One region of the Paenibacillus sp. Cedars genome, then DNA from elsewhere that is predicted to be linked to it. Evidence: riboswitches for the same ligand, from Rfam matches in the RefSeq annotation. Region 1 holds a riboswitch; the other holds the start of a gene.
The links. A riboswitch is a leader RNA that binds a small molecule or an ion and turns the genes downstream of it on or off. The one in region 1 is predicted to bind FMN.
Positions count from the first base shown of each region.

Region 1 (11,437 bases):
CAGTAGCAGAATGAAGAGGCATATACATGGGGTCTGGAGGAGGGCGGGATAGCCGCGTGAGAATCGTGTTTACCGTAATTGGCGTTGGCAGCTTGGCTTAATTAATGGCTGCTTTGAAGGAAGCCGCCGTCATTTGATTGGCGGTTTTCTTGTCGTCCAGGCGCCATTTTACATAATCCGCGACTAATATTGAGTGAGAGTTAACACTTCGGACGTACACTTGAAAATATAATAAGGTCTAAGAAGAGGGGAAATGAACTTGAAACGTAATGTCATGAAAGTCGTCTCGCTATGGATGGCAGCAGAAATAACGATGGCCTCTCTATTCTCGGCGGGAACCGTGCTGGCGGATACCAATCAGGCAGCATCTCAGCCAGTCAACGTGGAAGCAGCGCAGGGTGGAACTGCACTGGCTGCCAATTTTGGCATTTCTACTGCAGCTTTTCCGGATGCGTATGAAGAGGAGCCTTACACGGTTACGGTTGATGTGTATGGCGGACAAGCACCGTATACCTTCACCGCGGCAGGTTTGCCGGCAGGTTTGTCGATGGCAGCAGACACAGGGATCGTTACGGGAACACCTGCAACTGGACAAAAGGGCGAATATACAATTGATGTAACAGCGCAAGACAGCGCATCTGTACCGGCAACGACGCAGTCGCAGGTCACGCTGCAAGTATACGGTAAACGTTCGGAGCCGGTTGCAGACAAGCTGGCTGTCGAGATGATTGGACATTACGCTGTAGGCACCTCCAACAAAGATGGCGGTGTCGCGGAGATTGTGAAGTACAACAAGGACAATGGGAAGCTGTATTTGGTGAACGGCTCTACCCAGCCGGCAAGTTTGGAGATTGTATCTCTTCATGCCGATGGCAGCCTTGTCAAAGATAAACAGATTAACGTAGAGGCCCTGGCGGAAACGGGCAACTTCCAGTACGGCGATCTGACCAGTGTAGACATCAATAACAAGACCAAGAAGGTTGTGGTTGCTGTCCAGGAGCTGGATCATACCAAGCCTGGAAAGGTTCTCGTCCTCGATTATGAGGGCAGCCTGATCACGTCATACGATACGGGCATCCAACCGGATATGGTTAAATACACGTCGGATGGCCGCTATATCCTGACGGCGGATGAAGGTGAGCCTCGCACAGAGACAGCTCCAGATCCGGAAGGCAGCATCACGATCATCGATACAACATCAAGCGAAGTGAGCCAACTGAAATTTGATGATCCGTCGATCATCGATGACAATGTCCACATTCGCGGAGCCGTAGAAACGGATGGCAAGATTATAACAAGCGGACCGAAAACGTCTGCCATCCACGATCTGGAGCCCGAATACATTGCCTTGTCCGAGGATGAGCAGACTGCGTATGTCGCTTTGCAGGAGAACAATGCGATGGCAGTAGTCGATATCGCCTCCAAGTCGATTACATCGGTTCGGGGACTGGGATACAAGGATTTCAATCAAACGGGGAACGAGCTGGATCTCCTGAAGGACAGCCAAATCAAGTTTGAGAACGTCCCTTTTTACGGGATGTATATGCCGGACGGAATCGCGACCTACAGCGTAAACGGACAGCAATACATTCTGTCTGCGAATGAAGGGGACGCAACCGGCTGGGACGATCGAAGCAATGAAAGTGACGTTGGCAAGTTGAAATCCGGCCTGAATCCATCCTCGGCGGCTGCCCAATTCCTGGCGGACAAAGGGAGTACCTACGATAAGGTTGAGGTTGCCAGCGATATGGGCAATGACGGATTGTACATGTATGGTGCCCGTTCATTCTCCATATGGAATGCAGACCATATGTCCCCCGTCTACGACAGCGGCAGCGATTTCGAGAAGATTACGGCTGAGCGTCTGCCGACATACTTTAATGCAAGTAATGACAAAATCGATCTGGACAGCCGCAGCTCCAAGAAAGGACCAGAGCCGGAATATGTAACGGTGGGCAAGGTAGGGCAGAAAACACTGGCCTTTGTCGGACTGGAGCGTATTGGCGGAGTTATGACATATGACGTAAGTGATCCGTCGGCTCCGACATTCCTGAACTATATCAACACACGCGATTTTACAGCCGGCATTACCTCGGACTCCGGTCCGGAGGGATTGGACTTTATATCGGCTTTCGACAGTCCGACAGGACGTCCCTTGCTGCTGGTTGCCAACGAGGTTAGCGGAACTGTAGCTCTGTTGGAGCTCAAAGTTAGTAGAATCTCGCTGGATAAGTCTTCGCTGACACTGGCTGCAGGCGGTGCCAAGGCGCAGCTGCAAGCGACGGTTGAACCGACTCAAGGCGGTTCAACAGAGCTCGTCTGGAGCTCTACCGATGAAGCGGTAGCCACCGTGGATCAGAACGGACTGGTAACGCCACTGTCCGTGGGTGAAGCCGTGATCACCGTCCTAAGCAAGGACGGTTACGGTGCAGCGGAAGTACCCGTCCGGGTTACGGATGGTTCGGCCGTAGACGAGCCATGGAAGCTGACGGTCATGCATACTAACGATACCCATGCACATCTGAGTGAAGTGGCCAGACGGGCAACGCTGGTCGAGCAAGTGCGCAGCGAGGGCGGAAACAACCTGCTGCTGGATGCAGGGGATGTATTCTCGGGCGATCTGTATTTCACCAAATGGTTCGGATTGGCCGATCTGGCCTTCATGAACTACATGGGCTATGATGCCATGACGTTCGGAAACCATGAGTTCGACCAAGGGACCCAGGCGCTTGCAGATTTCGTGAGCAAGGCACAATTCCCGCTGGTTAGCGCTAACGTGGACCTGAGCCGGGATATCAACATTTCGAACTTGCTTAAAAATCCGGCGTTGATCGACACCCGGCAACCGAAAACGACGGCCAACAGTGGGGTGTATCCTTATGTGACCCTGCTGGTTGACGGTCAGGAGGTAGGGGTGTTCGGATTAACGACCGAAGATACGGCTGAAACCTCCAGCCCGGGTAAAGACGTTATATTCAAGGATGCGGTGACTTCCGCTCAGGCTACGGTGGAAGCTATGGAGAAGGATGGACTTAACAAAATCATCGCCCTTTCCCACCTTGGTTACGCAAGGGACCAGGAGCTTGCGAAGGCTGTTGAAGGCATTGACCTCATCGTTGGCGGTCATACCCATACAACGCTGAATGCACCGGAAGTGGTTATCGACAACGATCACCAGACACCAACGGTTATCGTGCAAGCCAATGAATGGGGCAAATTCTTGGGCCGGGTAGATCTGCAATTTGACAACAACGGCGTTGTCCTCGTTGGGGAAGGCGAGCTTGGCGGCAAGTTGATCCCTGTTGACAATACGGTAGCAGAAGATACGCAGGCCAAGGACATGCTGGATCCTTATAAAGCGGAATTGGAAGAGCTGATGAAGCAGGTTGTCGGTATTGCAGCAGTCGTGCTTGACGGGAATCGCGAGAATGTCCGTTCCAAGGAGACAAATCTGGGCAATCTCATCGCTGACGGCATGCTGGCAAAAGCCAAAGAGCTTAAAAATGCCGATGTGGCTCTAATGAACGGTGGTGGTATCCGCGCCGCCATCGACGAAGGTGAAATCACGATGGGCGAACTGCGTACGGTGATGCCTTTCGGAAATACCCTGTTTGTACTGGATGTTACAGGCCAGCAGTTGAAGGACGGACTTGAGAATGGAATCAGCGGTGCCAAGCTGACGGATTTGCCGGGTAAATTCCCGCAAATCGCCGGCATGAAATTCAAGTGGGATTCAACGGCACCGGCTGGAAACAAAGTGTTTGATGTTCAGATTATGAAGGACGGAAGTTACAAACCTCTGGTACTGTCGGAGACGTACCGCATGGCTACGAACAGCTTTGTGGCCAAGGGCGGGGATGGATACAAATCCTTTGCCGACGCGATTGCCGAAGGGAAATACAACGAGGATCTGGGCTATCCGGATTACGAAATTTTTATGGAGTATGTAACGAAGTTGGGCGGAACCGTATCGCCTAAGGTAGAGGGACGGATTATCGAGCAGAAGAAACCGGCAAACCCTGGTGATGGCGGGTCGTCGCCAGAGCCTGGCACAGGATCAGGCGGATCGGGAGGCGGCGGTTCTGTCACACCGCCAACAACCGGGCCAACGTCTCCTTCGACCGGTGGCAATTCAGCAGCGAACGTGATGACAGGCGATGATCTCAAGATCGACGTCTCCGGTGGGTCAACGGCTCAGATTACCGTTAATGAAGCAGCCTGGAAGAAAGCCGTTGCCGGATTGTCAGCCAGTGGTCAGCAGGAGCTTGTGATTCGGGCTTCCGACCTGACCGGCGCTGCAGAAGCGGCCATACCGGCTGCATGGCTGATTCAAGCGGTGGAACAGAATGAGCAAGCAGTCGTGGTTGTGGAAACCGCTCTTGGCGCTTACCGTCTTCCACTGGCAGCGCTGAATCTGGATGGAGCATTGAAGCAGACACAGGGTTCAAGCAGCCTTCAGGTGAAAGTATCTGTGAGTCCGATTGGCGCCGAGATGGCAAACGATATGTCACGCAAGGCAGCTTCCATGGGTGCAGCTCCGGTGAACGGTACAGCCGTCAAGTTCGGTGTTGCCGTTGGAGCACAGGGGCAAGAGCAAGAAGTGAAAGATTTCGGGAAGAAGATGGTCAGCCGGATTTTACCGCTTCCGGCAGGAGCGAATTCAGATTCCGTTACAGCCGTGATCTATGATGATGCAGCAGGGATCTTCCGATTTGTTCCGGCTGTAAAGACCACATGGAACGGTAAACCTGCCATGGAAGTGAAGCATGCCGGGAACGGCATCTATACGCTGCTGCAGTTCAAGAAGACGTTTACGGATCTTGATGGTCACTGGGCGAAGGAACAGATTGAATCCATGGCCTCCAAACTGCTCGTGAACGGAGTGAATGCGAATGCATATGCGCCTGGCAGAGAGATCACGCGTGCCGAATTTACAGCTATGCTGGTACGCGCCATGGGCCTCAGTCCTGTAATCGAGAGCGGGAAGTTCAAGGATGTCCGTGATGACGCCGCTTATGCTGGCGAGATTGGTGCGGCCTCGCTCTACGGTATTATTGAAGGCGGTAATGGAGGAGCCTTCTCGCCAAACGCCAGCATGACGCGTGCCGAGATGGCCGTGATGCTGACCCGTGCGATGGAGGCGGTGAGTCCATCTGCTCCAGCTGGCAAGGGTACGGACGCTGTTAACAGATTCAAGGATCAAGCTTCCATACCGGCCTGGGCGGCGGCAAATATCGGTCGCTTGGCAGATCAAGGCATTGTGCAGGGTGACCACCGTGGCAACTATGGGGCCCTCGACTCGGTTACCCGCGCTCAAGCGGCGCTGGTTTTGAACCGTGCTCTGGTCCAGCTCCAATGGATGGACTAGAATCAAACTGAAGTCATGCAACCACAAGACCGTCCTTAAGGCTCTCTATGAGCCTTAAGGACGGTCTTTTCGTACAGCATCAAACACAGGAGCAGTCTATTACTGCTGTGAAATTATTGACGTTGTCCGTGTATTGAAGCGCGATCTTGTCCTGCGGTGAAGGTCAGCGCTGCCATGAATTAAACAGAAGCGCCAAGTCACCGATAATATCAGTGAATGAATAAGCTGATAAGGATGTGGCCATATGCGTATCGAATCCGACTATACGAGCTGGAATTCTGCCCGGCTGAAGATCGCAAAGCCGGGGCAGGAAGGGTTTGAAGAGATCTTTCAGAAGAACAAGAAAGAAGAAGAGAACAAAGGCAGGCTTGTGACGGTAAGGGAAGGCGGCTATTTGCGCCAATACATCGTTCAATCGAATGGGAGCAAGATATTGTTAAGCGAAACGAAGCAGTACAAGGATGAGGCTGCCGCCGATTCATCTCATCTCTTGGCGCCTTTGCCTCAAACGGGCGGAATGAGTCTGAATACGAAGGAGGCACTCCATCTGTTGAACCTTCAGGCGGGTGCTGCAGGGATTATAGCTGGAGCCGTATTCGAGACATCACGGGAAAATGGCAAAAAATCATAGTGGTAACTAATTGATACTTGCTGTATAATTCTCAGTAAGATTAGTTGAATGTGAGATTTCTCATTGAATCCGGAGCGAAAATCATTTATTTTGAAAATAGATGTATTTACATGAAACCATTCATGTTATAATTTCAATATATCGACTAAGCTCATAGGAATTATTGGTTAATTAATGCGTTACAAAATAAAACATGAATATGGATCTTCGGGGTAAGGTGAAATTCCTAACCGGCGGTGATGGTTCGTTCCTTAACGTGAACGAACCTCAGCCCGCGACTCGCTACGTTCTGGTATCAATATGAATGCAGCGACTGACTTGGTGCAAATCCAAGGCCGACGGTAAAGTCCGGATGGGAGAAGATCAAAGATGAGTTTGCTGTGGAACGGGATAGGAATACATCCGTTTCACAGTAGGCTTGTTTGATCAGCCCCCGTATATGTCGACACATGTCGTCTACGGGGGCTTTCTGCTAGCAAGACCTCCGTATTCAAGACAGGAGAGGGCAAGATGAGTAATGTTAATACCGGAGTCGAGGTTAAACCCTACGATTCCGACACACAGGCAAGCCGATGTTTTAAGGGAGGGTTTTGGCTCGTCGTTTTGGGAGCCGCCCTGTGGGGCGTTGATCCTTTATTCCGGGTCATTCTGCTGAAGAATCTGACTTCTGCTCAGATTGTGTTGCTTGAACACGTCATTATTTCGTTGATAGCTATTCCTGTATTATGGAAGAACCGCATGGAGTTAAAGGGGCTTGGATGGAATCATGTTGGTGCACTGCTGTTCATCTCTTGGGGCGGCTCGGCATTGGCTACCGTCTTGTTTACGATGGGACTGTCGAGCGGCAATCTGAATGCCGTCCTGCTTCTTCAGAAGCTGCAGCCGCTATTTGCCATTATACTGGCCAGCTTGCTGCTTAAGGAGAAGCTCCCCCGTCATTTCGGGATTTTACTCGTGATTGCTCTGGCAGGTACGTATTTGCTGACCTTCGGTTTAACCCTGCCCATTGGACATTGGAATGAATTTATTCAGGTAGGCAGCCTCTTGTCATTAGGCGCAGCAGCCTTGTGGGGCGGTTCAACGGTGATGGGACGCCTGATGGTAGGCAAGCTGAAGTACGAGACGGTAACCTCGCTGCGCTTTGTGCTGGCACTGCCCCTTCTGACCGTCATTACGTGGAGCGAGGGCGCTGCATGGAATATGCCGGCATGGGGTACAGGCGACTTTGCCCTGGTATCCTTGAATCTTATCGGTCAGGCACTGCTGCCAGGTCTTCTGAGCTTGCTTGTGTATTATAAAGGGCTGACCACGACCAAAGCCTCTGTAGCGACACTCGCTGAATTGAGTTTCCCTATGGTAGGCGTGCTCATCAACTGGATCGTATTCCAGCAGGTTGTAACAGGTCCGCAGCTCCTGGGCTTCCTGTTGATCTGGATCGTGCTGTTTATTATATCGAGACAACAATCCGAGGCTTCTCTTTCATTACAGTAATGGAGTAATTTCATATGTGCTTGCAGAAAAGCTGATCCGAAATGGATCGGCTTTTTTTGTCGTGTCAAAGTTATTCCATTGGGTTGGTCGTCCTGTGAAAGGATCATTTTTTCGAAGGTGTGTAGGGTTTTTAGAATTATAGGTGTCTTATATAGTAGCACCTGATCTATGGGGCTGGGTTCACCAAAAGAGATGATTAAGGGGGGAGGATCCATGGAGGATCGGACATTGTTGGATGGGCTTGCAAGGAAAGATCTGCAATGTTTTGAAACTTTGGTCGAGCGCTATTCACGCTACATAGCCGCGGTGGTCGCTAAGGTGGCAGGTGGGCGGTTTAATTCCTACGATGTGGAGGAAATAGCCGGTGATGTGCTCATCAGGCTGTGGACAGACGGGCCCAGAATCATTCTGCGCGGGGATAGTCTCAGGCCTTATCTGGCCATAGCCGCACGTAATCATACCCTGAATGCATTGCGAAAAAGACAGCGTATCATTGAATCTGAATTGGAAGATGATGCAGTTTCATGTCCCTCTGCCGAGGCATTGGCTATTCTGCGGCAGGAGAAAGAAACGATAAGCGGCATGGTGCAGGGGATGGGCGAACCTGATCGCGAAATATTCATCCGCAGGTATTTCTATTTGGAGAAAATCCGCGACATTGCAAGCAGGCTGAATATGCAGGAGAAAGCCGTCACCGCGCGGATTCGCCGGGCAAGGGACAAACTGCGCATTCATTATGAAACCGAGAATCCGTAGGATTTCTATGAAGGATGGTGTCTATAGAAGTGAAGCTTCAAATCGATAACGAAAGGGGATGGATGCAAGTGAAGCGGCGAATTGTAGATATTATGGCCAATATCGACAATCAGAATCTGGATAATCTCCTCCTTACGGAGGATGAGGAACGCGAGTTGACGGAGCAGATCAGTATGGAACGGATCAAGAACCGAGCGATGAACCATATTCAAGAGGAGGAAACAATAGTGTTGAAAAACAGGAAAGTGAAAAAATATAAAGCCAGTATCGTTATCGCTGCCGCGATGATCATGATACTTAGCACGACCGCTTTTGCGAGCCAATACATGGATAGCTTGAAGCAGTTCTTCGGTCCATCCGCGTCCATTGCGGAAGATGAACGATCACCTATACAAGGGAAGGATACCGTGGCGGGGGTAAGCATGATTGTTGAAGAAGGCGTTTATGTCGGCAACAGCGGTTATTTGGTAGTCAGCTTCACGAAGGAGGATGGTAAGCCATTCCCCGTGGGTGCATCGATACCCGGACTTGAACTGAAAGCGGAACATGATGTGAGTTATATGGTGGCACAGCAGCTTGTGGACGATAACAAAAAGCTGGTCGGCGTATTTGAGATGGATGCGATGAATGACCTCGAAGGGTTAAAGGCACGGATCACAGCTGATCGAATCACGGCCGCGGACGCTACTCAAGCTGTTGATGGGCCATGGGATGTTCAATTTACTATTTCTGCCGGCAAGGAAAGAGAGTTGAATCTGAATCTGGCGATCTATGAAGGTGAGGAGGCACTGTCTCTCAGCACAATTCATGTTTCTTCCATCGGTGTGGCCATTGAAGGCAAGCGTACGGATGGTAAGCTGGATAAACTCCCGGAATATACGCCAGAGGTTAAGGTGACTGCCGTGGACGGTTCCGTAACAATGCTTCATGCTAGTTCCACAAGTACTACAGAGAGCGGGTTTCAGTGGCTGTATAATCTGGACAGCAAGAATAACCTCGTTTTTCTGGGGGATCTGGATATTAAAAGCATCAGCATTGACGGCAATGTGACGGAGCTGAAGTAAATCAAATGGTGGCAGGGAAACCTCAAGGGGCAGAAGCGAGAACTTCTGTCCTTTATACATGATGAATACCTTGGTAGGAATGAAATCCGATAAACCGTGACGCAACAGGCCGTAGCCTGAATCTGCTCACGGTTTTTTTTGAGGTTTAGAATCGGAAATTTATAAATGATAAAAAAAAGGTATTGAAATTGTAGAAAACGTCCATTACAATGAAACCAACTACCATACTAGTTATACTAGTATACAATCATTGACTCTCTACATAGGAGGAAGAGCAGGCTGGTTTTCTTTTCCGGAAGGACATCCATGAATTGGAGTCTATTTTTTAAATCAACAATGTAAGCGCTTAATATAAAAAGGGGGGATACAATGCACCGGGTGGATCATACCCAGGCTTGCCGAAGTTGAACGATGATAACGACAGTTTTGAAAGCGATTACTTATTTTGCTGTTGCATTGAAATGGATGAAGAATGATGGTCTTGTTCGGATTGAACAAGCATAAGGAAAGGCCTTACGGATTGGAGTGAATGACGTCAATGGAGCCAAAAGTCGCAAATCATCCCTTGCCAGCCGTGAAAGCGGCCAAGAAACCCAAGCTTAAGATCCTCGCGGCGCTGATCCGAAAGGATTGGCAGCTGTACTCCCTGTTGGTTCTGCCGATTGTATACCTGCTCATTTTCAAATACGGGCCGATGATCGGCAACATAATCGCCTTCCGACGATTTATGCCTGGAGGCAACATTTATGGAGAGAAATGGGTAGGACTGCATTATTTCAAAATGTTCATCCATGATCCCGCGTTCTGGAATGTGTTCACAAACACCTTGCTGCTTGGTGCATTGTCTCTGCTCTTTACGTTTCCCGTTCCGATTATCTTTGCGCTGCTGCTGAATGAGGTAAAGAGCAAGCGGTTCAAGAAGTTTGTCCAGACGGCATCTTATCTTCCGCATTTCCTGTCCATCGTCATCGTTGCCGGAATGATCCTGCAATTGACCTCAGTCAATGGCTCCATTAACTCTCTGGTGGAATTCTTCAATGGAGACAGAATCAATTTCATGCAGCGGGCCGAGTGGTTCCGAACGATCTATATCTCTTCGGAAATTTGGCAGGGCATGGGCTGGGGCGCGATTCTGTACCTGGCGGCATTAACAACGATTGATGAATCCCTGTACGAAGCGGCGAGAATCGACGGCGCCAACCGCTGGAAGCAAACGATGTTTGTCACGATTCCAGGCATTCTGCCAACGATTGTTACGCTGCTGATCCTCAATATGGGGGCATTCCTGGCAGTAGGTTTTGAGAAAATATTGCTGCTGTACAATCCGGTCATCTATGAGACGGCTGACGTGATCTCGACTTATCTGTACCGGGTCGGTCTCGTATCGAGCAACTTCAGTTACGCCACGGCGATCGGGCTGTTCGAATCCGTGATCGGGCTGATACTCGTATTCTCTGTGAATGCGATCTCTCGAAGACTCACGGATCGAAGCTTATGGTAAGGAGGGAGCATACATGAAGGAGTCAAGATCCTATAAGGTGTTCAAAGTGTGCAATGCCATCATTCTGCTGTTTATCGTCTTTATCACGCTGTATCCCTTCCTGAACGTGGTCGCTCAGTCCTTCAGCAGCGAGTCGTACATCAACTCCGGGAAGGTCAACCTGATTCCCAGGGGCTTCAATATCGATACCTACAAAACCGTAACTAAAGACGCCATGTTCTGGACGAATTACAAAAACACCGTTGTGTACAGTGTGGTAGGTACCGCGATATCCATGTTCCTGACCACAATCTTTGCTTACGCCTTATCGAAGAAAAGACTGCTGGGCCGCAAGTTCCTGACGATGTTTGCGGTGTTCAAGATGTTCTTCAACGGAGGCCTGATCCCGAACTATGTGCTCATCAACAGCCTCGGGTTTGGCAACTCCCTCTGGGCGATTGTGATTCCGGGAGCCATCAGCATCTACAACATGCTCATTATGAAATCGTTTTTTGAAAATATGCCGGAAGAGCTGGAGGAAGCCGCGGCCATTGACGGCCTGAATACGTATGGCATGCTGTTCCGAATTGTGCTGCCTTTAAGTAAAGCGGTTATCGCTACGATGGTGCTCTTCTATGCAGTCGGGC
Region 1 is NZ_CP020866.1:4,593,175-4,604,611, reverse strand. Features, by position in the region: gene B9D94_RS22910 (choice-of-anchor I family protein) at 254-5,368, shown strand; gene B9D94_RS22905 (hypothetical protein) at 5,613-5,999, shown strand; FMN riboswitch at 6,199-6,367, shown strand; gene B9D94_RS22900 (DMT family transporter) at 6,510-7,490, shown strand; gene B9D94_RS22895 (RNA polymerase sigma factor) at 7,704-8,246, shown strand; gene B9D94_RS22890 (hypothetical protein) at 8,261-9,310, shown strand; gene B9D94_RS22885 (ABC transporter permease) at 9,849-10,811, shown strand; gene B9D94_RS22880 (carbohydrate ABC transporter permease) at 10,825-11,437, shown strand, end outside.

Region 2 (11,437 bases), 990 kb from region 1:
ACGATGTACGTTTGACTGCTTTGTTTAACGCTTTTTGAAAAGCACTGATCAAATCTGAAATGTGCAGCCCCAGCACCGGGTTCTCTTCCACCTCAGGCATAAAAGGAGTGAGGTCTTCCGCTTCCTTGGAGTAGATCAGACTCCGCTCCCATTCCTTCTCATGAAGATGGCGGGCAATGCCTTTGTATTTGCGATATTCAATCAGCTTCTGAATAAGCTCCGCTCTCGGATCCATGTCGTCCTCATCATAAAAATCGAACTCGTCCATTTCGATAACCGGGGGCTTCGGAAGCAGCAGCTTGCTCTTTATAGACAGCAGCGTTGCAGCCATTACCAGAAATTCGCTTGTAATTTCGAGCTCCAGCTCCTGCATATTGTGCAAATAGGCCATGTATTGTTCGGTAATCTCGCTGACGGGGATATCCTGGATGTCGATTTCCGCTTTATCAATCAAATGCAGCAGCAGATCGAGCGGTCCTTCAAACGTTTCCAGCTTGTATAATACGGTCACTGTGAATCCTCCCGCCAAAAAAATAAAATGCAGTGCTCTGAAAAAGAGCACTACATTAAATAAGCACTATTTTAGGCTTTTCGTCAAGTTTGCCATTTCGATGGCCGCCATGGCTGAATCCCAGCCTTTGTTACCGGCTTTCGTTCCCGCACGCTCCACGGCTTGTTCGATATTCTCTGTCGTTACCACACCGAAAATGGTAGGTACGCCGGTCTTCAGGTTAATGGCCGATACGCCCTTAGCCACTTCGTTGCACACATAATCATAATGGGTAGTGGAGCCGCGGATGACGGTTCCCAGGGTGATTATGGCATCATACTTGCCGCTTTCTGCCATCTTCTGGGCAATGAGCGGGATTTCAAACGCTCCCGGCACCCAGGCCACATCGACTTCATTCTCCTGGGCTCCGTGGCGCTTCAATGCGTCGAGTGCGCCGCTCAGCAGCTTGCTGGTAATAAATTCATTGAAACGACCCACGACAATACCGTATTTCAGACCTTCGGATACTAATTTACCTTCAAATATTGTTGCCATAATGGGATGACTTCCTTTCGGATTGGAGTTTATATAAGGTCTCACTGGTGTTTACAATTGCTCCTTGAAGCCCGTTGCGCTGACGGCTGCTGCTTCCGATCGCTGTTAACTCCTGATTTCAGGATTTATTTTCCAAGGTGGAAATCAGGAGTTAAAGGCGACCGCTAACGCTTCTCCAGCAGCACTCCGTCCTCTTCGCTCGGTCTGTCTAAGAAGCAACCAAAAAACCAGATTGACCTTTTATTTTGTTGGTGATTAGTTGGTGCTCTCGTTCTGCTCGATATCATCGAATTTCAGCATATGACCGAGCTTCGCTTGCTTCGTATGAAGATAACCGGTGTTATCCTCGTTCTCCGGCATCTGGATCGGCACGCGTTCCACGACCTCCAGGCCATAGCCCTCCAAGCCTTTGATTTTGCGTGGATTGTTTGTCAGCAGGCGGATCTGCCTTACGCCCAGATCCTTCAGAATCTGAGCCCCGATGCCGTAATCCCGCAAATCGGCGGCAAAGCCAAGCTTTAGGTTCGCGTCAACCGTGTCCAGACCTTCTTCCTGCAGTTTATAAGCTTTCAGCTTATTGATCAGGCCAATGCCGCGCCCTTCTTGACGCATGTAGAGAAGAACGCCTCTTCCCGCCTCATCGATTTGACGGAGTGCCGCCTCGAATTGAGGACCGCAGTCACAGCGATGGGAGTGAAACACATCACCTGTCAGGCACTCGGAATGCACACGCACCAGGACAGGCTCGCTGCCGTCAATCTCCCCTTTCACCAAGGCAATATGCTCTTTATTATCCACATCGTTGGTATAGGCAACAGCCTGGAACACGCCGAAATCGGTAGGCATCCGTACAGATACCTCTCGCTGGACAAGCTTTTCCTTCTCATTGCGGTAATGAATCAGATCCTTGATGCTGATCAGCTTCAAGTCATGTTTCTTGGCAATCTCCACCAGATCCGGAAGTCGTGCCATTGTACCGTCCTCCTTGATCACCTCACAGATGACCCCGGCAGGATAGGACCCGCTTAATCTGGCAAGATCTACAGCAGCCTCTGTATGGCCGGCCCGGCGAAGGACTCCGCCGTCTTTGGCTATAAGGGGAAACATATGCCCCGGTCTGCGAAAATCAGCCGCGGTTGCGCTTGAATCCATGATGCCCCGAACGGTCACGGACCGTTCATAAGCGGAGATGCCTGTCGTGGTATGCTTATGATCAATAGAAACCGTAAAGGCCGTTCCATGATAGTCCGTGTTCTGGGTAACCATCGGTTTAAGATCAAGCTCCTGTGCCCGGGACTGCGTCATCGGCAGACATACCAGCCCCCGGCCTTCCGTAATCATGAAATTAATGACTTCCGGAGTTGCCTTGTCGGCAAGTGCGATGAAGTCCCCTTCATTCTCACGGTCTTCATCGTCTACTACAATGACAACCTTGCCTTCCTTCAAATCTGATAACGCCTCTTCGATGGTATGAAATGAAAAGCGCTCTTCCATTGCTACTCCTCCTTCTTCTCATGGAGATACCTGTATGAATATCAGCTAGGCAAATCCATGCTCGGCAAGGTAATCCCTGCTGATTCCCGGGTTCGGCCCACGTCTGCTGCCCGCACCCTCCGAGCCGTAATGCAGCAAGTGGTCCACATATTTACCAAGAATGTCGCATTCGATATTAATCGTATCGCCCGCTTTTTTATAGGCCAGCACAGTCTCGGCCAGCGTGTGGGGGATGATGGAAACCGTAAAGGAGGAATCCGTTGTTTTCACAACGGTCAAGCTGATTCCATCCAGTGTAACCGAGCCTTTGGGGATGATGTATTTAAACAAGTCATCTTGCGAAGGTGCAATCTCATAGACCACCGCATTCTGATCAGCCTGCACGCTGCGAATCACGCCGACTCCATCCACATGTCCCTGGACGATGTGGCCCCCGAATCTGCCTCCGGCCGCCATTGCCCGTTCAAGATTCACCTTTCCACCTGGTTGAAGCTCCTTAAGGTTGGTATTTCTATAGGTTTCCGGCATCACGTCAACCGTAAATATCCCTCGATCTATCGTCGTTGCAGTCAAGCATACGCCATTGACCGAAACGCTGTCACCCAGCTTCAAATCCTCCATGATCCGGCTGGCCGAAATGCTCAGCAGCATGGCTTCGCCTTTGCGGCCAATTCGCCTCATCTCACCTATTTCCTCAACCAATCCCGTAAACACAGGCTTCCCTCCTTCCTTCCCGATGTCTTACATCCAGACCGGAATGCCGGTGATGTAAATATTGTCGCCCAGTCTTTTACTTTCAAGCCCTGTCAGCACGATGGCTTGGTTCATTTGCTCATAACCGCTAAACATGAAATTCCCCGGAGCATCGTACCCTCCAATGATTTTTGGGGCAATAAACTGGATAAGCCTATCCACAAGCTTCTGTTCCAGCATGGCGCCGTTCAGTGTGCCGCCTCCTTCAAGCAGAATCGAGGAAATGCCCATCTGGCCGAGCTTCGCTATGGCCGCCTTCAGATCAACGCGCGGACCTTCCCCGCATGGGATCACTTGAATTCCCCGCTCCTCCAGCAATGTCCGCTTGCCTTCATCTGCCTGCTCCGTTGTCAAAATCCATGTGGGCGCCGTTCCGTCCGATACCACATGACTATCAAGCGGCATTCGCAGGCTGGAGTCCACAATGATCCTGACCGGATGCAGCCCTCCAACACTCAGTCTCGTTGTCAGGCTTGGATTGTCCGCAATAACCGTGGACACCCCGACCATAATGCCTTGATGACGATGACGAAGTGTGTGAACTAGCTCCCTGGATTCTTCGCTCGATATCCACTTGCTGTCACCGGTTTTCGATGCAATCTTGCCATCCAACGTGCTTGCTGTCTTCAACGTGACGAACGGCTGACCCGTCGTAATGAATTTAATGAAGGCTTCGTTTAAGCGAAGCGCACGTTCTCTCAAGATCCCTGTCACGACCTCGATTCCGGCTGCCCGCAGCATCTGGATGCCTTTGCCCGCAACGAGCGGATTCGGGTCCTCACACGCCACGACCACCCGCTTGACCCCTTCGGCGATCAACCTTTCGCTGCAAGGAGGTGTCGCTCCGTAGTGGCTGCAAGGCTCCAGCGTCACATACACCGTGCTGCCAGCCGCTTTGGTTCCGGCCATGTTCAAAGCATGAATCTCGGCGTGCGGGGTTCCACGCTCCAGATGGGTTCCCACTCCTGCAAGCGCACCATTCTTCACAATGACACAGCCGACAACCGGGTTGATACCCGTCTGTCCTTGAGCACGTTCGGCCAGGTCCAGTGCAAGTGACATATAGAATTCATCGTTGACGATATCCATGGTACACATGGGCCCCCTCTCACAACCTCCATAAAAAATAAAGTGATCGATGTACATTCCACATTGTTAGACTGCAGTTAGCAGTAATTGGTCTTTCGATATCATAAAAGCCCCTGTTTCAAAGGGGGCATACTCTCTGATATCTAAAAAAGCCCTGCTTCAGATTCAGAAGAATCCGGAACAGGGCTTGATAGAAGTTAAAGGATGACAAGGTAAATAACCGTCATGAACGCAGGTTTTGCCTACAACAAACAACTCAAAGCCATACACAGCGACAACAAATAATCGCCAAAGCCTGCTTTGATTCGCATGTGAAAACCTGCACATAACGCATGTCACGATCTGTGCATAGACACGACTGCACTTGCTGCCGCCAATGTGTCTTTCACTCCTTCTCCCATCCAGACTATACTGTCGGTCCCGGATTTGCACCAGGTCCACCGCATACGGTGTCATTCACACACGTATCCGGGTCACGGACTAAGATGCAGTCATTGGCTAACATTACGTTAAGCCCACTGCATTCATCACCGCCGGTAGGGAATTTCACCCTGCCCCGAAGGATTAAACTTATGAAGTTGTTTTATCTTATGATGAATCTTATCACCACCTTTTAAAAATTGCAAGGAAAAACCACTAACTTTTTTTAAGCACATAACTTTAATATCCATTTCCCATGACCTGCTGTTTTCTTAAATGATGCGCTGGGAGCAGGAGTATCCTGTCGTAAGAGAGAACATAATTGATGGATAAACATGAGGTATTGATCTCTGTTAAAAAGGAGCAAACAACGATGAAAACATCCCTGGACATCATCGTCCGACCTACGGAAATTGACGTCAATGGACATGTAAACAATGCTAAATACCTGGAGTATCTCGAATGGGGCCGAGAAGAATGGTACGAGGCTGGGGACCTCCGGTATGACGTGCTAAAACAACTCGGTGTCCAAACCGTAACCGTCAACATTAATATCAATTATCGCAAGGAGTGCAGTCAAGGCGATCGGTTGACCATCTCGACCGAGCCGAAATCTGTCGGACGGACGAGTTATGTCATGCTGCAGCAGATCCACAACAAGGAAGGTGAACTGTGTGCAGATGCAGAGGTAACCAGTGTAGCCATGGATCCCCATACTCGCAAAAGCAGATCAGTTCCGGAGGAGCTTCGCAGATTATTTCCTTCGTAATCCGCATCCCCGATTTTCTAATTACCATCATCATAAAAACAGGCACACCCTAAGGTGCGCCTGTCCAATCCGGAAGCTAACAATTACGCTTCGTATACTTCTACTTTTTCCATTTTGTCGCGGCCCTTGAATGCATCCACGTACTCCATGCCTTCCACAACTTTACCAAACACAGTATGCTGACCGTCCAGATGCGGCTGCGGCTCGTAGCATACATAGAACTGGCTGCCGCCTGTGTTACGGCCTGCATGCGCCATAGCCAAGCTTCCACGCTCATGTTTGTTAGGGTTAATCTCACAGTTGATGGTATAACCCGGACCGCCGGCACCTGTTCCTTGCGGACAGCCGCCTTGAGCGACAAAGCCAGGGATTACGCGATGAAATACAAGGCCGTTATAAAAACCGGAGTTAGCCAATTTCTCAAAGTTGGCTACCGTGTTCGGCGCCTCGTTCTCAAACAGATCAAGCAATACCTCTTTACCGTTTTCCAGTGTGATCTTCGCTTTTTTTGCCATATGGGTGTATCTCCTTCCGTTATTAGACCGCTTCAGTAGTTTTGTTACACAATGCATTTTATAGTTTACTATGAATTGAGCCTCGAAGCAAAATGAACTTGTCCTCGCGCACCCGCCATGTCGAGCTGAACAGGCACACCAAAGAGCCCTGACCGCAGCCCTGAGGCATTGGCGGGCCCTCTGATGGAATGGCTTTTCATATCTAACTGAGGTGATTATTTAGCTCGTTACGGTTTCTTTTGCCACATTCGCAGGCACGATGTCGTTACTGATGATGTCTGCAAGCGACTCGCGACGTACGACCAGATTGCTCTGGCCATCCTTCACAAATACGACTGCCGGCTTGCGGATCCGGTTGTAGTTGCTTGCCATAGAGTAGTTGTAGGCACCTGTACAGGATACAGCCAGCAAATCACCTGTCTCTACCTTCGGAAGATCCAGATCCCAGATGAGCATATCCCCGCTCTCACAGCATTTGCCAGCGATGGACACGGTTTCTTCAACCTTATCGTTAGCACGGTTGGCAAGCACTGCTTCATATTTCGATTCATACAACGCCGGACGAGGATTGTCCGTCATCCCGCCATCTACGGCAACATATTTGCGTACGCCTGGAATATCCTTGCTTGTGCCCACCGTGTACAGCGTGGTGCCTGCATCGCCAACGATGCTCCGGCCCGGCTCCACCCAAATTTCAGGAAGCTCGGAACCCAGACCAGCAAAGTGAGTTTTCACCGCATCCGTAATCGCTTTTACATACTGGGATACTTGAAGCGGAGTGTCTCCATCCACATAACGGATACCAAACCCGCCGCCAAGATTTACAACCTTGAACACAACGCCCAAGCCTTCTTTTACAGAAAAAGCAAACTCGGCAACACGCTGAACGGCCATCTGGAAGCCTTCCACCTCAAAAATCTGGGAGCCGATGTGGGAATGAATGCCCATCAAGTTAATGTTCCCTTGTGCTTCTGCAAGCTTTACCGCTTCATATGCGGAGCCGTTACCGATATCAAAACCAAACTTGGAGTCGGTTTGACCTGTGGAGATATACTCATGCGTATGAGCCTCAACACCCGGTGTCACGCGAAGCAGAATGTTAACGGTGCGGTTCTTCTCGGCTGCAATGGCCTGCAGCATGTGCAGTTCAATCACGTTATCCACTACAAAACAGCCGATATGTGCATCAAGCGCCATTTCAATCTCTTCCGGCGTCTTATTGTTCCCGTGGAAATGAATCCGTTCCGCAGGAAATCCTGCTTGCAGCGCTGTGTACAGCTCGCCATCGGAAACCACGTCAAGCGACATGCCTTCCTCATCCGCCAAGCGGCACATAGCCATGACGCAAAACGCCTTGCTTGCATACGCGACTTGGAATTTCAACCCGGAAGCATTGAATGCCTCGATATATTCCCGACAGCGGTTGCGCACCGACTGCTCGTCTACAATATATAGTGGTGTTCCATATTGAGCTTTCAAATCGGATGTGTCGCACCCGCCGATTTCCAAATGCCCCTGATCGTTGATCTTACTTGTACCGTGTAAAAACATGCTTACAATTCCTCCGATCCATTGTTTCAAAATAGGATAACCGAATAATTGTTCACAGTATAGCAGACAACGTAAGCGAAGCAAAATGGATTTTTCAACACAACATTTGTGTTATTGTTAATGCTCTCCTCGCGGATTCATGTCAGAGCCCATTTTTGTGTTGTCACGGGTTTTATTGATAGCCGGCCTTCTTCTGGACATCAGCAGCGGTTTCCGGAATAAAATTTCGCCCATTGCTTTTGCACTAAATGGTATGAATGGCCACAGGTAAGAGGAGTTGTAGGAGCGGTGGGTGGTCAGAATCAAGATCAGAAGTGTGGTCCCTATGACAAAGCCCTTTGCTCCAAACAAGGCCGTGGCAATCAGCAGAATCAGTCTGACCATCCGGTTGGCAAGCCCCAGCTCGTAACTCGGGGTCGCATACATCCCGATGGTCGCAACCGCCATATACAGAACGACCTCGTTGACAAACAATCCGGTTTTAACCGCGATATCGCCAACCAAAATGGCAGCGATCAACCCCATCGCCGAGGCCAGCGGCGTCGGCGTATGAACGGCAGCGAGCCGCAGCAGGTCCACACCGAACTCAACGATCAGAAACTGCATAATAATCGGAATTTCCGTATTCTTCTGCGGACCGAGGATGTCCAGTCCGGGTGGCTTCATTTCCGGATGGATCACCAAGAGCATCCACAACGGCAGCAGGAACATGGATGCAAATATACCAATAAAGCGTATCCAGCGGAGATACGTTCCCATAAACGGGGTCTGTCGGTTCTCCTCGGCATGCTGACAGAGATCGAGGAACGTGGTCGGCATAATCATCACACTCGGAGAAGTATCCACCATGACTACGATCCGGCCTTCGAGGAGATGCGAGGACACTACGTCAGGCCGTTCAGAATACCTGACAAGCGGATAGGGGTGCCATCCCTTGTTCACAATCGCTTCCTCCAGCTGCTTATCGCCTAGGGGCAATCCTTCCAAATCCACTTCCTCGATTTTATTGCGAATAGCCTCAACTTGGGTGCGGTCGACTATGTCATCGATGAAGACCAGACTGACGTCCGTTCTCGTCCGCCTTCCCACTTTGATGATCTCCACGTGCAGTCCGGGATCACGAACCCGTCTCCTGACCAGATTCACGTTGGTCACAAGCGTCTCCGTAAACCCGTCCCGGGCGCCTCGAACGACACGTTCGACCGCAGGCTCTTCAAGTCCCCGAACCGGATATTTCCGGGTGTCCAGGATGATGGCGGAATGGGCATCCTCGATGAACAGGGCGCATAGGCCCGAGAGAACCTCGTCAATTACCTTGCTGAGCCTCGTATCCCGTTCCACCTGGACATGAGGAATATATCGGTTCATCATTTCGTTCAGCGCCTGGTTGTTTACGTCCTCAGGCTTCAGGTACGTCAATCGGGTTAATATTTCCGTCACCACCATATCGTTGGTGAACCCGTTCAAGAAGAGAAGCCCTGCATTTCTGCCAGCAAAATTCATTTCGCGGAATATCACATCAAACGAGACTCCGAGGCCGATCACTTCCTTAAGCGTTTCTTTCAGATCGCTCAGCTTCGCGGGAACATCGTCCGTCTGCTGCCAATAGATGACCGATTCCTTGGTGCTGTCAGAGGTTTCGGCTTCCCTCTTCTCCTTCAGCGCCTCTTCATTCAACTTTTTAATCTCCGATGGGGGAACAATCGGAATATCTTTAACCAGATCAACGTTGCCGTCATTATGTGCTGTTTTATCGTCCATAACCTACCTCCTAGCCATAAACTATCATTTGCTGAATACGAACCAGTCGAACAGGGAGCCCGCCACCTTGCCTGCCACCATGGCCATCAGAAGTCCGAACAGATACCCCTTTAACCGGAGCCGCTTGGCCAGGATTGGCAGCACATTCAGAACTTCCGTCAGCGCGGCTGCCAGCATGCCGATAAAAATGCCGCACATCAACCCGATTACGGTACTCACGATCGGACCCAGCGGAACGGACCATCGCCAGAAATCTGCCACCGTTCCAATGAAAGACCCTGCAATCAGCGCACCTTCATACCAATGCACCCGGTTATAGGTTCCGGTCAGCTGAGACAGTCTGGGAATGATGTCCAGCACAATGATGAGCGCGATCACTCCGCCGCCGACTGCAATGCCTCCCGCTACGCCGAGAACACAGGTGAATATAGCCTGGAGAATGGACAAGATCATGGTTTTTCACCCGGTGGTTTAGCCGCGGTGTTCATTTTCCGGTATTCCTCGGCAACCACGAATTGGTCCAAATTTTCCTGGTAAAGATACATCTCCACCTCAAGCGGGGTCGGCTCCTCATTCCATTTTTTCTTGAACAAATGATTGAAGAACACCGTCATCCCGAAACCGAGACCCAGGGAATACGCAATTTGAAACAAGTATGGATGCTCGTCTCTTTTCCCTGTCACCATTTCGACGATTCGAATTTGTACCTCGAGCATATTGACGTCCGCATGAAAGTTCATGATGGTTAGTGCGGACCCGAAAAACAACAGCAGCCAGATTAGCGGAAACCAGAGTTTCGATCGTTTGCTGTCAGGTCCTACGAGCTCCACGAGGGTATGATGATTTCCCATCGTTTCAATATGGGCGCCCGGAATCACCTTCTGAATCTTCGGTATGATTTGAATCAGATCCATGACGAGCCGGTTGCCATCGATATCCTTCGGCTGCGTTAGCGGCAGGTCTCTAAGCCTTCTCTCCCATTCGGGTTCACAGACTATGAAGGCAACATCACCTAATTTGACGGTCTGATCTCTCGGTAACCGGATGCGGCTCCGGAGCTGCAGAAACACCGTCGGAGTGGGATTAACCTTCATCCGAAACACTCCTTTACTGCTAAATTACCGTTAGTATGGGAAATCCTCCTCGTTTCTACTCGGATTTACCATACTTTCTTTTTTCGGCCACTTGAAAAACAGCTTCGGAAACGCAAAAAAGCGCCACCCTAAGGGCGGCGCCGAATGGAGCAGGCTTATATAGAAAAAAGGAAGCGCTACTGCGCAATCTCGTTTCGAATGCTCTGCAATATTTTTTTCTCAAGCCGCGATACCTGTACCTGGGATATCCCCAGCCGGCTGGCAACTTCCGACTGTGTCTGATCCCGGTAATACCTCAAATACACAATGAGCCGCTCCCGCTCGGTCAAGCCGCCTATCGCTTCGTTCAAGGCCAGCTTGTCGAACCAGCGTTCCTGCGATTCATCGGCTATCTGATCCATCAGCGTAATGGGATCTCCGTCATTCTCAAATACGGTTTCATGAATCGAGGTCGGTGGTTTATTCGCCTCCTGGGCGAACACCACTTCCTCTGGTGTTACCCCTAACTCTTCGGCAACCTCTTTCACCGTAGGCAGACGATCCAGCTGCTTGGACAGCTCGTCCCGCTTCTTCCTGACTTTGTTCGCCATTTCCTTGAGCGACCGGCTGACCTTCAGGGTCCCGTCGTCTCTCAAGAAACGCTGAATTTCTCCGATAATCATCGGTACGGCATAGGTAGAGAACTTTACGTCATAACTGAGATCGAACTTGTCCACTGACTTCAGGAGACCGATACAGCCGATTTGAAATAGATCATCAGGCTCATACCCCCGGTTCATGAACCGCTGAACGACAGACCAGACAAGACGAATATTACAGTTGACGAGCGTATCCCGGGCGACATTATCCCCGCTTTGGCTAAGTGCAATGAGTCGTTTGACCTCCGCGTCGTCCAAATAAGTCTGCGAAGTTTTCTTCACATCGGCATCCATTTGTCCAACCCCTA
Region 2 is NZ_CP020866.1:3,606,382-3,617,818, forward strand. Features, by position in the region: gene B9D94_RS18200 (segregation and condensation protein A) at 1-511, opposite strand, end outside; gene ribE (6,7-dimethyl-8-ribityllumazine synthase) at 578-1,045, opposite strand; gene B9D94_RS18210 (bifunctional 3,4-dihydroxy-2-butanone-4-phosphate synthase/GTP cyclohydrolase II) at 1,301-2,539, opposite strand; gene ribE (riboflavin synthase) at 2,585-3,253, opposite strand; gene ribD (bifunctional diaminohydroxyphosphoribosylaminopyrimidine deaminase/5-amino-6-(5-phosphoribosylamino)uracil reductase RibD) at 3,281-4,381, opposite strand; FMN riboswitch at 4,767-4,949, opposite strand; gene B9D94_RS31045 (hypothetical protein) at 4,909-5,052, opposite strand; gene B9D94_RS18225 (acyl-CoA thioesterase) at 5,175-5,570, shown strand; gene B9D94_RS18230 (peptidylprolyl isomerase) at 5,654-6,085, opposite strand; gene lysA (diaminopimelate decarboxylase) at 6,305-7,636, opposite strand; gene B9D94_RS18240 (spore germination protein) at 7,754-9,397, opposite strand; gene B9D94_RS18245 (stage V sporulation protein AB) at 9,422-9,850, opposite strand; gene B9D94_RS18250 (stage V sporulation protein AA) at 9,847-10,491, opposite strand; gene sigF (RNA polymerase sporulation sigma factor SigF) at 10,668-11,423, opposite strand; gene spoIIAB (anti-sigma F factor) at 11,435-11,437, opposite strand, start outside.
Region 2: linked by a shared signal. The riboswitch ahead of ribD (bifunctional diaminohydroxyphosphoribosylaminopyrimidine deaminase/5-amino-6-(5-phosphoribosylamino)uracil reductase RibD) and the one ahead of B9D94_RS22900 (DMT family transporter) in region 1 are both predicted to bind FMN.